DNA from 3 places in the Streptomyces bottropensis ATCC 25435 genome. Region 1 is predicted to be linked to each of the others. Evidence: riboswitches for the same ligand, from Rfam matches in the RefSeq annotation. Region 1 holds a riboswitch; each other region holds the start of a gene.
The links. A riboswitch is a leader RNA that binds a small molecule or an ion and turns the genes downstream of it on or off. The one in region 1 is predicted to bind cyclic di-AMP.
Positions count from the first base shown of each region.

Region 2: linked by a shared signal. The riboswitch ahead of STRBO_RS0105195 (C40 family peptidase) and the one ahead of STRBO_RS0138370 (M23 family metallopeptidase) in region 1 are both predicted to bind cyclic di-AMP.
Region 3: linked by a shared signal. The riboswitch ahead of STRBO_RS0109915 (M23 family metallopeptidase) and the one ahead of STRBO_RS0138370 (M23 family metallopeptidase) in region 1 are both predicted to bind cyclic di-AMP.

Region 1 is NZ_KB911581.1:8,661,015-8,665,218, forward strand. Features, by position in the region: gene STRBO_RS0138365 (aldo/keto reductase) at 1-752, opposite strand, end outside; gene STRBO_RS0138370 (M23 family metallopeptidase) at 936-2,003, opposite strand; cyclic di-AMP (ydaO/yuaA leader) riboswitch at 2,014-2,175, opposite strand; gene STRBO_RS0138375 (PP2C family protein-serine/threonine phosphatase) at 2,440-3,552, opposite strand; gene STRBO_RS0138380 (GTP cyclohydrolase II) at 3,711-4,204, opposite strand, start outside.
Region 2 is NZ_KB911581.1:1,136,770-1,140,973, forward strand. Features, by position in the region: gene STRBO_RS0105190 (hypothetical protein) at 515-868, shown strand; gene STRBO_RS0105195 (C40 family peptidase) at 895-2,184, opposite strand; cyclic di-AMP (ydaO/yuaA leader) riboswitch at 2,194-2,367, opposite strand; gene pcrA (DNA helicase PcrA) at 2,609-4,204, shown strand, end outside.
Region 3 is NZ_KB911581.1:2,244,909-2,249,112, forward strand. Features, by position in the region: gene STRBO_RS0109905 (M16 family metallopeptidase) at 1-614, shown strand, start outside; gene STRBO_RS0109910 (M16 family metallopeptidase) at 611-1,999, shown strand; cyclic di-AMP (ydaO/yuaA leader) riboswitch at 2,215-2,385, shown strand; gene STRBO_RS0109915 (M23 family metallopeptidase) at 2,399-3,187, shown strand; gene STRBO_RS0109920 (GntR family transcriptional regulator) at 3,392-4,096, shown strand.

The DNA of each region.
Region 1 (4,204 bases):
GCCGCGAGGACCCGCCTGCCGGCCGGGGTTTCGAGATACGCGCCGGCGCCGGCCGCACGGGGGCTGTCGACCGTCGTGCCGGGGCGGTACTTGCCCGTGAGGAAGCCCTTGGCGAGGGCGAAGTACGGGACGGCGGACAGGCCCGCGTGGGCGGCGACGGACTGGAGCGGCCCCTCGTAGGTGTCCCGGGAGACCAGGTTGTAGTGGGGCTGGAGTGCCACGTAGCGGGCCAGACCCTCGGCGTCCGAGAAGTCCAGGGAGGCCTTCAGGCGTTCGGGGGTGATGTTGGACGCGGCTGTCGCGCGGACCTTGCCGGCCTTCACCAGGTCGTCGAGGGCGGTGACGATCTCCTCGACGGGCACCTCGGGCTGGTCGAAGTGGGTGTAGTAGAGGTCGATGTGGTCCGTGCCGAGGCGGGCGAGGGAGGCGTCGGCCGCGGCCTTGATGTTGGCCGCCGTCAGGCCCTGGTACTCGGGGTGCTGGCTCACCTTGGTCGCGATGACCACGTCGTCGCGGTTGCCCCGGGACCTGACCCACCTGCCGATGATCCTCTCGGACTCACCGCCCGTGTTGCCCTCCACCCAGGCCGAGTAGGAGTCGGCGGTGTCGACGAAGTTGCCCCCGGCGGCCGCGTAGGCGTCGAGGACGGCGAAGGACTGGGCCTCGTCCGCCGTCCACCCGAAGACGTTGCCGCCGAGGGAGAGCGGGAAGACCTCGATGTCGGACGTGCCCAGCTTGCGAAGAGAAGTCATGTCCTACGTCAACCATCGCGGCGGACGCCCGCATTCCGCGCCGGCGTGAACGCCATGTGAAGCCGTGGGGCGGCAACGGGGCGGGGCCCGCGGCGAAAAGCGGTCCCCGGCACGCGCGTACGACGAACGCCGCGCGGTCCTCACGGACTCACGCGGCGTCGCTGCTTCGTTCTTCGACCGGCTCTACGGGGTCAGACCCTTGCTGCGCAGCCACGCCGCCGGGTCGATGCCGCTGGCCGAGCCGCCCGGGTGGACCTCCATGTGGAGGTGGGCGCCGGTGACGTTGCCGGTGGCGCCCACGCGGCCGATGACGTCGCCGGTGGCGACCTTCTGGCCGACGCTGACGCCGATGGAGGACTGGTGGGCGTACCAGATCTCGGTGCCGTCATCGAGGGTGAGGACGGTCTTGTAGCCGTAGGAGCCCTCGTAGCCGGCCTGCGTGATGGTGCCGCTGTGGACGGCCTTGATCAGGGTGCCGGTGGGGGCGGCGAAGTCGAGGCCGGTGTGGTACCCGGAGGACCAGTAGGGGCCGGCCTGACCGAAGGTGGAGGTGAGGGTGTACGAGGAGGTCGGCAGCGTGAACTGCTTGGCGAGGGAGGCGAGACGCTCCGCTTCCTTCTTCGCCGCGGCCTCCTCGGCCGCCTTCTTCTCTGCGGCGGCCTCCTTGGCCTCCGCTTCCTTCTTCTCCTTGGCGGCCAGCTCGGCGGCCTTGTCCGCGGCGGCGGTCTGGGCGGCCTCGGCGGCGGCCTTGTCGAAGGCGTCCTGCTGGGACTCGGCCTGCGCCATGATGCGGGCGCGCAGTGCCTCACCGGCGTCCGCGGTGCCCTGCTCGGTCTCGGCGGCGGTCAGACCGGCGCTGCTGAGCGGGGTCCTGGAGGCCTCGGGCTCCGGCTCGTCGGCCTCGTCCTCGTCCTCGAAGACCGAGCCGACATTCGGCATGTCGGGCATCGAGATGGACACCGGGGCCTTGCCGGACTGCGCGCTGGCCATGCCGGCGCCGCTGACGGCGGCTATGACACCGACGCCGAGAACGGTGGAGCTGCGGGCGAGACCGCCACGAGCGAGTACGCCGGTCTTCTTGGCGACGCGGTGCCGACCGCGAGCGGGGCGAAGGGAGTCCTCACTGGGATTCCACTCCTGCCAGGGGCCCTCGTTGTCGCTGTTGTAGCTGCCGTAGCCGAACGTCTGGCTCTCGCCGTCACGTTGGTCGGGCACGAACGGGGCTTCGGTCGCGGACCGGTTCGACGCCACGTGGGCGTACTCCTTCCTTCCTCCTCGCCTACCGGGTTAGCTGACGGGTTCGGAGCAGGAAGGTCTCCTACGCGCGTAAACCGGCCGTGCGCACTGCCACGACGGTTTCCGTGCGATTCACCCCAGGGTGGTGGTTCCCCGGTTCCCTTGCGGGATTCGGCGCGTGAGCACGGAGCCATCTCTTGTGACGGCTGGGACGACCGCGCTGCGTTATCGAACGTTAATAGACGCGAGTACTCCATTCCAAGCTGTTCTGCATGATCGTTCCGGCGCTCGCGGTGGACTTTACGGGTCATGAGGGGTTTAAAACGGGCGAGTTGACTTGCCTCACGAGTAACAAAAGTTCTGACGCCATATCAGCAGGTCCACGGAAGACGGTCGAACAAACACGTTCGGTGACGAGGAGGGCCGGGGCAGCCTCCGCACCTGCCGGATGTCACGGGCGGCGGACCGCCAGGAGGGCCATGTCGTCCGTCGTGCGGTCGCCCGTGTGCCGGCGCACCTCGTCCGCCAGGGTCGTCAGGAGGGCGCGCGGGGCGGAGAAGACCCTGCCGGACAGGCGCTCGGCCGGGTCGTAGAAGGCACCGTACGCGTCCCGCGCCTCGGAGAGACCGTCCGTGTAGAACAGCAGCGTGGCGCCGGGCGGGAATCCGGCATCCTCCGCGCGGTCGGGCCAGACGCCCAGGTCCTCCATCCCCAGCGGGAGGGCCGGCCGCCGGGCGTCCAGGCTGCACAGGGTGCCGTCGGCGAGCAGCAACAAGGGCGGCGGATGCCCCCGGTTGACGATCCGGGCGCGCCCGGCCCCGTGCGGGAACTCCGCCAGAACCGCCGTCACGAACCCCTCGTACTCCACCGCCGCGTCCCGCAGCGCGGCCTCCCGCCTGATCGCCTCCCGGGCCAGCGCCCGCTCCAGCCGCTGGGCGACCGCTTCGAGCGTCGACTCCTGCTCGGCCGCCTCCCGGAACGCGCCGATCAGCACCGCCACCGCCGACACCGCCCCCAGCCCCTTGCCGCGCACATCGCCCACGATCAGCCGTACGCCGTGGGGCGAGTCCTGCACCGCGTACAGATCGCCCCCGATCGACGCCCCCGCCTGCGCGGCCTCGTACCGCGCGGCGATCTCCAGCCCGCCGATCCGCTCCTGCGGCACCGGCAGTACGGCCCGCTGCGCCGCCTCGGCGATCTCGCGGGCGGTGGCGAGCCGGGCGTCGCTGCGGCGGACGAGACGGTTGATCAGTACGGCCAGGACGGCGACAGTGGCCACCGTGGCGATCTCGGTGATCGCGTCCACCTGCCCCGTGTCGCCGTAGTAGCCGCGCACGGCGCTGATCCCGGCGACCGAGGCGATCCCGACGATCACCGTGCCGAGCAGCGAGAAGAGCGGGGCCGCCACCAGGGGCGAGGCGGTGAAGAAGGGGACGGCCGTGAACTCGCGCGGGGTGAAATGGTCGTAGAAGAGGCCGGTGGCGATCAGCAGGGCCGGGCTGACGCGAAGGAGCGTACGGACGTACGAGAGCCGCCACCCATTCGGCTCCCTCACCCCCGCCACCCCCTCTCGCTGCCCACGGATACAGGATTTCCGGCGGTGGAGCCCGGGGCTAGTCGGCGGGGCCGAGTGGGCTAGCGGGAGGGGGAGCCGGCAGGAGAGGGCGGAGGGGCCGGCGGCAGGGAGCGGAGGGGTGGGGTGGGGTGGGGTGGGCCTTGGATTCAGCCCACGGTCAGTCCCGTCAGTCCTGTGAGTCGCGGCAGTTCCGGCAGTTCCGGCAGCTCCGGGAGGGGGAGCGTGTGCTGGGTCTGGAGGACCTTCGCGCGGAGGTAGCGGACGTTGTGGGCGGTGGTGAAGACGCCGGTGGGGACGCGGTGGCGGACGCCCACGCCCAGGTCGCGGAGCTGCTGCGCCTTGTCGGGGTTGTTCGAGAGGAGGTCCAGCTGGTCGATGCCGAGGGCACCCAGCATCTGGGCCGCCGCCGTGTAGTCACGGGCGTCCTCGGGCAGGCCGAGCGCCGCGTTCGCCTCGTAGGTGTCGAGTCCCTGGTCCTGGAGGGCGTACGCGTCGAGCTTGTTGTAGAGACCGATGCCCCGTCCCTCCTGGCGGAGGTAGAGGAGGACGCCGCCGCGTTCGGCGATCCGCTCCACCGCCTCGCGCAGCTGCGGACCGCAGTCGCAGCGGGCCGACCCGAAGACGTCGCCGGTCAGGCACT
Region 2 (4,204 bases), 7.5 Mb from region 1:
CGGGCCGCCGCCGGACCTTCTCGGCGGTGGTGTCCGACTGCCGCCCCTGGCCGGGCGGCGGTGGGGAGCCGGGCACCTGAGGGAGGACGCTAAACCTGGGCGTGAGGGCACGGTAACGCGTTGTACGGAAGTGACGTGCACCGACCGCGAGGTGACCGTATGTGACCGTGATCTCGTCCTGGCATCGCCGACTTCACGCTGCGCGATGACCGATACGGTCATTTCGGACCTGCCGGGAGTGCGGCGATGCTATGCGGCGCATATATGCAAGATCGTCAGCACCTCGCCGGAGGCGATCGTGCCGGTGCCATCGTGTCGGAAGCCTCCGTGCCGGAAGCCTCCGTGCCGACGAACTCCGTGCCGACGAACTCCGTGCCGGAGATCTTCGGAAGGCCATGGCACCCCCGGAGGCCGCGTGAGGTCCCCGTTCCCCCTGAGATGGAGCGGCCCCGCGCCCGGCCTGGCACAGCCCCCCACGCCCGGCCTGCCGCAGACCCCTCATTAGGCTCCGCGCATGGACGTACTCATCCACATCCTCGTCGCCCTCCACATCATCGGCATCGCCTCCCTCCTGGGTGGTTTCCTGACCCAGATGAAGGCCATGGGTCAGGGCACCGCCCGCTTCGTCCCCGCGATGCTCCACGGCGCCCTCACCATGCTCGTCACCGGTGTGCTCCTCGTCGGCCTCAATCAGGCGGACGACCAGCCCGTCGACAACATCAAGATCGGCGTCAAACTCGCACTGCTGATCGTGATCCTGGGGCTGGTCTATGTGAAACGGGACGAAGAGACAGTGGAGAAGCCGCTGTTCGGCCTGGTGGGCGCGCTGACCATCGCGAACATCTTCATCGCGGTGCTCTGGACCTGACGGCGCGCCCCCGGCCGACCGTGCGGCTACGCCGGCCGCACCACGCTGTGCACCGACGACTCGGCGTCGTAGAAGACCGTCTCCTCGCGGACGTAGGTGCCCGGCTTCGGGGCGTGGATCATCATGCCGTTGCCTATGTAGAGGCCGACGTGGCCGATGTTGTCGTAGAAGAAGACGAGGTCGCCGGGCCTGGCGTCGGAGAGGGGGACCGTGGTGCCGGCGGTGAGCTGGTCGAAGGTGGTGCGGGGGAGATCGACGCCGGCGGCCTTCCAGGCGGCCTGGGTGAGCCCGGAGCAGTCGTAGGAGCCGGGGCCGGTGGCTCCCCAGACGTACGGCTTGCCGATCTGTGCGCGGGCGAAGGCGATGGCCTTGTCGGCCTTCGTGGCGTAGGTGAGGTCCTCGGCCGGGACGGTGGTCCCGGAGGTGGTGCCGATGGACGTCTCCGTGCCGGTGGACGTGCCCGTGCCTATGGACGTCTCCGTGCCGGTGGACGTGTCCTCCCAGGTGCCCTGCGGCCCCTGGCCTACCTGCGGCCCCTGGCCTGGCTGTGATCCCTGCCTCTCCAGGGCAGGCGGGGCTTCCCGCGTTTCCACGGTCGTCGCCCGTGCCGCCTGCTGCCGCGCGAGTTCCTCCGCCCTGCGGTCGGCCTCCTCCCGCTCGCGCTGCTCGATCGCGGCGAGCCGGGCCCTCTCCTCGGCGGTGAGGGCGGCGAGCAGCTCACGGGCCTGGGCGAGCTTCGCCTGGACCTTGGCCTTGCCGGCCTTGAGCCTGTTCTGCGACGCGGTGAGCTGTTCGAGGCTGTCGCTCGCCTCCTGGCGCTGATCCGCCGCCTCGGACTGCTCGGTGACGTACGTGCCGACGGCCTCCTGCGGGCGGTCTGCCGGCCGGTCCGTCAACTGGCTCCGGTCGAAGGAGCCCTGCGGGTCGTCCGCCGGCAGCGGCGAGGCCTGGTCGGGGGCCGCCGCGCCCGTGCGGTACCGGGCCGCGGTGAGGGAACCGAGTTCCTCCCGGGCCTCGTTGAGCTTCTCCGTGCGCTTGACGACGCCGTCGAAAAGGGTGTCGACCTGCTTCTTCTGCCTGCCCGTCTTCTCCTTGGCCGGGTTGTAGTTCTCGGTCGCCGAACCGGCCTGGCGGTAGAGGGCGTCGACCTTCTTCTCGACTTCCTCCAGGCTCGGCTTGTCGTCGGTCGAGGGCGCGGCCGTGGCGCTGCCCGACTGGGAGAGCAGGGCCACCGAGGTGAGGGCGGCGGTGGCGAGAGCGGGGGTGCGTATGCCCGCGCGCGTTCCGGCCGGACGCGGCTTGCGGTGCGGCGCCATGGTGCGGCGTCTCCTTCCGTTGTCCGCCTACCGAGTTAGCTGTCGGGTTCGGGCGCAAGCTTCGGAAGGTTTGCCCTACGGCCCTCGCCGCGCGCGGCGGTCGGGTCGATTCACCCCGGATAACGGTGGGTCCCCGGCTCCGGGCGCCTCGGGGAGGCATACCGGACTCGGCGGAGGTCGTGCGGCCCGGCGACGTTCGCCGGTTGGGTCGTACGGCCCAGAAGAAAAAGTTAGCCAACTCGTGTGGCCCGTGTGAAGGTTGATGTGCGATATGCCCGATACGTTTTCGTGACCTTAGCCTCTTCGGCGCGACGAACGGTAAGCTCGATCGCTCACCGTCGCACGGCGGTCGCGGTAGGTGGCGGGGACGGACTTTTCGGGGCGGCCTCTCGCTGTCAGTGCGGGCGCCTAGACTCGGAGAGCGATGAGCAGCCTCTTTGACGACAGCTTCCTGGCGGACCTCCAGGCCCCCCGCGGCCACGCGGAGGAGCCCCCGCCGCCACCCGAGGACGATCACGTACCGGAGCCGCTTCCGGACGATCTGTTCGGTGGGAAGTTCGACGTGCCCCCGGACCGGGACGCGTACTACCGCGACGGAGCCCCCCGCCCCGCCCTGGACGCGGCGGCCCTCCTGGACGGGCTGAACGAGAACCAGCGCGCGGCCGTGGTCCACGCGGGTTCGCCCCTGCTCATCGTGGCCGGAGCCGGCTCCGGCAAGACCCGGGTGCTCACCCACCGCATCGCGCACCTGCTCGGCGAGCGGCGCGTCCACCCGGGCCAGATCCTCGCGATCACCTTCACCAACAAGGCCGCGGGCGAGATGAAGGAGCGCGTCGAGCAGCTCGTCGGACCGCGCGCGAACGCGATGTGGGTCATGACCTTCCACAGCGCGTGTGTACGGATCCTGCGGCGCGAATCGAAGAAGCTCGGCTTCACGTCCTCCTTCTCGATCTACGACGCCGCCGACAGCAAGCGCCTGATGGCGCTCGTCTGCCGTGATCTGGACCTCGATCCGAAGCGTTTCCCGCCCAAGTCCTTCAGCGCCAAGATCTCGAATCTGAAGAACGAGCTGATCGACGAGGAGGACTTCGCCGCCCAGGCCACCGACGGCTTCGAGAAGACCCTCGCCCAGGCCTACGCGCTCTACCAGTCCCGCCTCCGCGAGGCGAACGCGCTCGACTTCGACGACCTGATCATGACGACGGTCAATCTGCTGCGCGCCTTCCCCGACGTCGCCGAGCACTACCGCCGCCGCTTCCGCCACGTCCTCGTGGACGAGTACCAGGACACCAACCACGCCCAGTACGCCCTGGTCAGAGAGCTTGTCGGCACCTCCGAGCACCCCGTGGACGTGCCGCCCAACGAGTGGGACGTACCGCCTGCCGAGCTCTGCGTCGTGGGTGACGCCGACCAGTCGATCTACGCCTTCCGCGGCGCGACCATCCGCAACATCCTCCAGTTCGAGGAGGACTACCCGGACGCGACGACGATCCTGCTGGAGCAGAACTACCGCTCCACCCAGACCATCCTGAGCGCGGCCAACGCGGTCATCGAGCGCAACGAGTCCCGCCGCCCGAAGAACCTGTGGACGAACGCGGGCGCGGGCGCGCAGATCACCGGCTATGTCGCCGACACCGAGCACGACGAGGCCCAGTTCGTCGCCGACGAGATAGACCGGTTGACGGACGCGGGCGACGCGAAGGCCGGCGACGTCGCCGTCTTCTACCGTACGAACGCCCAGTCCCGTGTCTTCGAAGAGGTGTTCATCCGCGTCGGCCTGCCCTACAAGGTCGTCGGCGGCGTCCGCTTCTACGAGCGCAAGGAGGTCCGGGACGTCCTCGCGTATCTGCGGGTCCTCGCCAACCCGGAGGACTCGGTCCCGCTGCGCCGCATCCTCAACGTCCCCAAGCGCGGCATCGGCGACCGCGCGGAGGCGATGATCGACGCCCTGTCGCAGCGCGAGAAGATCAGCTTCCCGCAGGCGCTGAAGCGCGTCGACGAGGCCTACGGCATGGCGGCC
Region 3 (4,204 bases), 6.4 Mb from region 1:
ACGTGCCCGCGCGCGCGTTGATGGCCGCCTACCGGCTGCCGGAGGACGGCACGCGTGCGTGCGACGCGGCCGACCTGGCGCTGACGATCCTCGGCGGCGGCGAGTCGTCCCGCCTCTACAACCGGCTCGTACGACGTGACCGTACGGCCGTGACGGCCGGTTTCGGCCTGCTGCGGCTGGCCGGCGCGCCCTCCATGGCGTGGATGGACGTCAAGACCTCCGGTGACGTCGAGGTGCCGGTCATCGAGGCCGCCGTCGACGAGGAGCTCGCCCGGTTCGCCGCGCAGGGCCCGACGGCCGAGGAGATGGAGCGCGCCCAGGCACAGTTGGAGCGCGAGTGGCTGGACCGGCTCGGCACGGTCGCCGGCCGCGCCGACGAACTGTGCCGGTACGCGGTCCTGTTCGGCGACCCGAAGCTCGCCCTCACCGCCGTCGACCGCGTCCTGGAGGTGACGGCCGACGAGGTCCAGGAGATCGCCAAGGCCCGCCTGAGGCCCGACAACCGCGCGGTGCTCGTGTACGAGCCCGTCGCCGGCGCAGAGGGCGCCGAAGAGGAGGCCGCCGACGCGGAGGCCGTCGAGAGCACCGACGAGAACGAGGAGTCGGCGAAGTGACCGAGCTCGCGAGCATGGAATTCCACCCGCAGCCCCAGGCCGGCGACGCCCGCCCCTGGGCGTTCCCGGCGCCCGAGCGCGGCACCCTGGCCAACGGCCTGACCGTGCTGCACTGCCACCGCCCCGGCCAGCAGGTCGTCGCCGTCGAGGTCGTCCTCGACGCGCCCCTGGACGCCGAACCGGCCGGCCTCGACGGTGTCGCCACCATCATGACCAGGGCGTTCTCCGAGGGCACCGACAAGCACACGGCCGAGGAGTTCGCCGCCGAGCTGGAGCGCTGCGGCGCCACCCTCGACTCGCACGCCGACCACCCCGGCGTCCGCCTGTCCCTCGAAGTGCCCGTGTCGCGGCTGGAGAAGGCCCTGGGGCTGCTCGCAGACGCCCTGCGGGCCCCCGCGTTCGACGACGGCGAGATCGAGCGTCTGGTGGCCAACAGGCTCGACGAGATTCCGCACGAGACCGCCAGCCCGGGCCGCCGGGCCGCCAAGGAGCTCTCCCGGCAGCTGTTCCCGGCCACCTCGCGCATGTCGCGGCCCCGGCAGGGCACCGAGGAGACCGTGGAGGGCATCGACTCCGCGGCTGTACGCGCCTTCTACGAGCGGCACGTGCGCCCCGCGACCGCCACCGCCGTGGTCGTCGGCGACCTCACCGGGGTCGACCTCGACACGCTGCTGGGCGACACCCTGGGCGCCTGGACCGGCTCCCCGGCCAAGCCGAGCGTCGCCCCCGCGGTGAGCGCCGACGACACCGGGCGCGTGATCATCGTGGACCGTCCCGGTTCCGTGCAGACCCAGTTGCTCATCGGACGGGTGGGCGCCGACCGGCACGACCGGGTGTGGCCGGCCCAGGTGCTCGGCACCTACTGCCTCGGCGGCACCCTCACCTCCCGCCTGGACCGCGTCCTGCGGGAGGAGAAGGGCTACACCTACGGGGTGCGCGCGTTCAGTCAGGTGCTGCGTTCCGGGCCGGAGGGATCGGGCACGGCGATGCTGGCCATCAGCGGGTCCGTCGACACGCCCAACACCGGTCCGGCGCTCGACGACCTGTGGACCGTGCTGCGGACCCTCGCCGCCGAGGGGCTGACCGACGCCGAGCGCGACGTCGCCGTGCAGAACCTCGTCGGGGTCGCCCCCCTGAAGTTCGAGACGGCGGCGGCCGTGGCGGGCACGCTGGCCGACCAGGTCGAGCAGTTCCTGCCGGACGACTACCAGTCGACGCTGTACCGCCAACTCGCCGCCACCGGCACGGTGGAGGCTACCGCGGCCGTCGTGAACGCCTTCCCGGTGGACCGTCTGGTGACCGTCCTCGTCGGGGACGCCGCGCAGATCGAGGAGCCGGTCAGGGCCCTCGGGATCGGCGAAGTCACCGTCGTACCGGCCGAGTAGGGAGCCGAGGGGAAACCGGGCGGAAGGACACGCACGTGTGAGGCCCTGGTGACTGAAGAGTCACCAGGGCCCAGGTTTGTCCGTATTGATGGCGGAGGTTGTGTGTCTGACCTGTGGCGTAGCTAACAAATCCTGTGATCCGTTTGTTATTTCGAAGACGCCGCACTTAGCGTCGGTCCGGCTGTTCGTCAGATGTTCGCCGCAGCCGCGGCACCGGACAGTCATCGCCGAGTCCCCATGGCGCGAGCCCGGGGAGCCGGGGACCCACCTAGTCCCCCGGGGTGAATCGGGTGCCCTTCGCGAGCGACGCGAAACGGGGGGCAGCCGTAGGAGACCTTCCTGCTCCGAACCCGTCAGCTAACCCGGTAGGCGAGAAGGAAGGAAAGGACCAGCCACTTCATGGCGTTCACCCGCGCCCCTGGGAAGCACCGCCGTCCCGGCCGTGTACAGCGCACGACCACGAGGAACGTGGGCGTAGCCGCTCTCACCACCACCGGTGTCATCGGTACCCTCGCCGGCCCCGCGCTCGCCGCGGAGGAGCCCGCCGTCGAGCAGACCGGCCTGAACCAGATCATCGTCCTCGGCGACACGGTCGCCGACCAGGTGGACGCCCAGGCCGTTGCCCAGCAGCAGGCCGCCGAGGTGGCTGAGGTCAAGAAGAAGGCGCAGGAGGAGGCCCGCAAGGCCGCCGCCGAGAAGGCCGAGCAGGAACGTGCCGCCGCCAAGGAGCGCGAGGAGATCAAGGCCCGCGCCGCCCGCGCGGCCGAGCGCGAGCGCCTCAACACCTACGTCTCGCCCATCAGCGGCTCGTACATCTCCACCGGCTACAAGGCCGGCGGCGCCGTCTGGTCCTCCGGCAGCCACACCGGCGTCGACTTCCACGCCGCCACCGGCACGGCCGTCATGGCGGTCGGCTCCGGCACCGTCGTGGAGGCGGGCTGGGGCGGGGCGTACGGCAACAACATCGTCATCAGGATGACCGACGGCACGTACACCCAGTACGGCCACCTGTCGTCCATCGGCGTCTCCGTCGGCCAGACGGTCACCCCCGGCCAGCAGATCGGCCTCTCCGGGGCGACCGGCAACGTCACGGGCGCGCATCTGCACTTCGAGGCCCGGACGACGGCCGAGTACGGCTCGGACATCGACCCCGCCGCGTACCTGCGTTCGCACGGCGTGAACGTCTGAGACACCGCTCCACGCTTCTGGCGAAGGCCCCGGCTCACCGAGCCGGGGCTTTCCGCGTTGTGCGAACGCCCGGTGACGCGCCTCCTGTCCAAAAAATATCCCTGGATTCCGGCCCGCCGTCGGAAATTCCGGCTCGCTGCAATAGAGTCGCTGGAAGACACGTCAATCATCGACGTTTCACGGGGATTAAGGCGGAGGTCGGTCATGCGTATTCCGGCGCATTCGGTATGCACGGCGATCCGAGATGACATCGTCGCGGGTGTCTACGAGCGCGGCAGCCGTCTCACCGAGGAACTGCTCGCCCGCCGGTACGGCGTCAGCCGGGTCCCCGTGCGTGAGGCGCTGCGCACGCTGGAGGCCGAGGGCTTCGTGGTGACCCGTCGGCACGCGGGCGCGTGCGTCGCCGAGCCGACCGAGCAGGAGGCCGCCGACCTGCTGGAGATGCGCATGCTGCTGGAGCCGCTGGGAGCCGCCCGCGCCGCCCAGCGCCGCACGGAGGCCCATCTCAAGGTGCTGCGCGGCCTGGTCAGACTGGGCCAGGAACGGGCCAGACGGGGCACCAGCGAGGATCTGCGCTCCCTGGGGGGCTGGTTCCACGAGACGCTCGCACAGGCGTCCGGCAGCCCCGCCCTGACCTCGACACTCGCCCAGCTGCGGCACAAGATCGCCTGGATGTACGCGGTCGAGGCACCCGCCGACCCCGTGGAGTCCTGGGCGGAACACGGCGGCATCGTGGACGCCGTCGCGCGCGGCGACGGCGACCGGGCCCGGACGCTCACGTCCCTGCACGCCGAGCGCGCCACCGACGCGCACCGCTTCCGGTTTCCGGGCGGGGCCGGCGCGGCGGAGCGGGCGGAGCGTGTGAGGACTTCGCAACACCCCGTAAACATGTCGAGCCTGCGGCATTAACGCGGGAGCCGTATACAAAGAGGCGGGAATTCCGAGGGGCATTCTTTCTGCTGCCCGCAGAACGAAATCGGGACGACGGCAGAGGGAAATCGGAGCGGTAGGGGAACG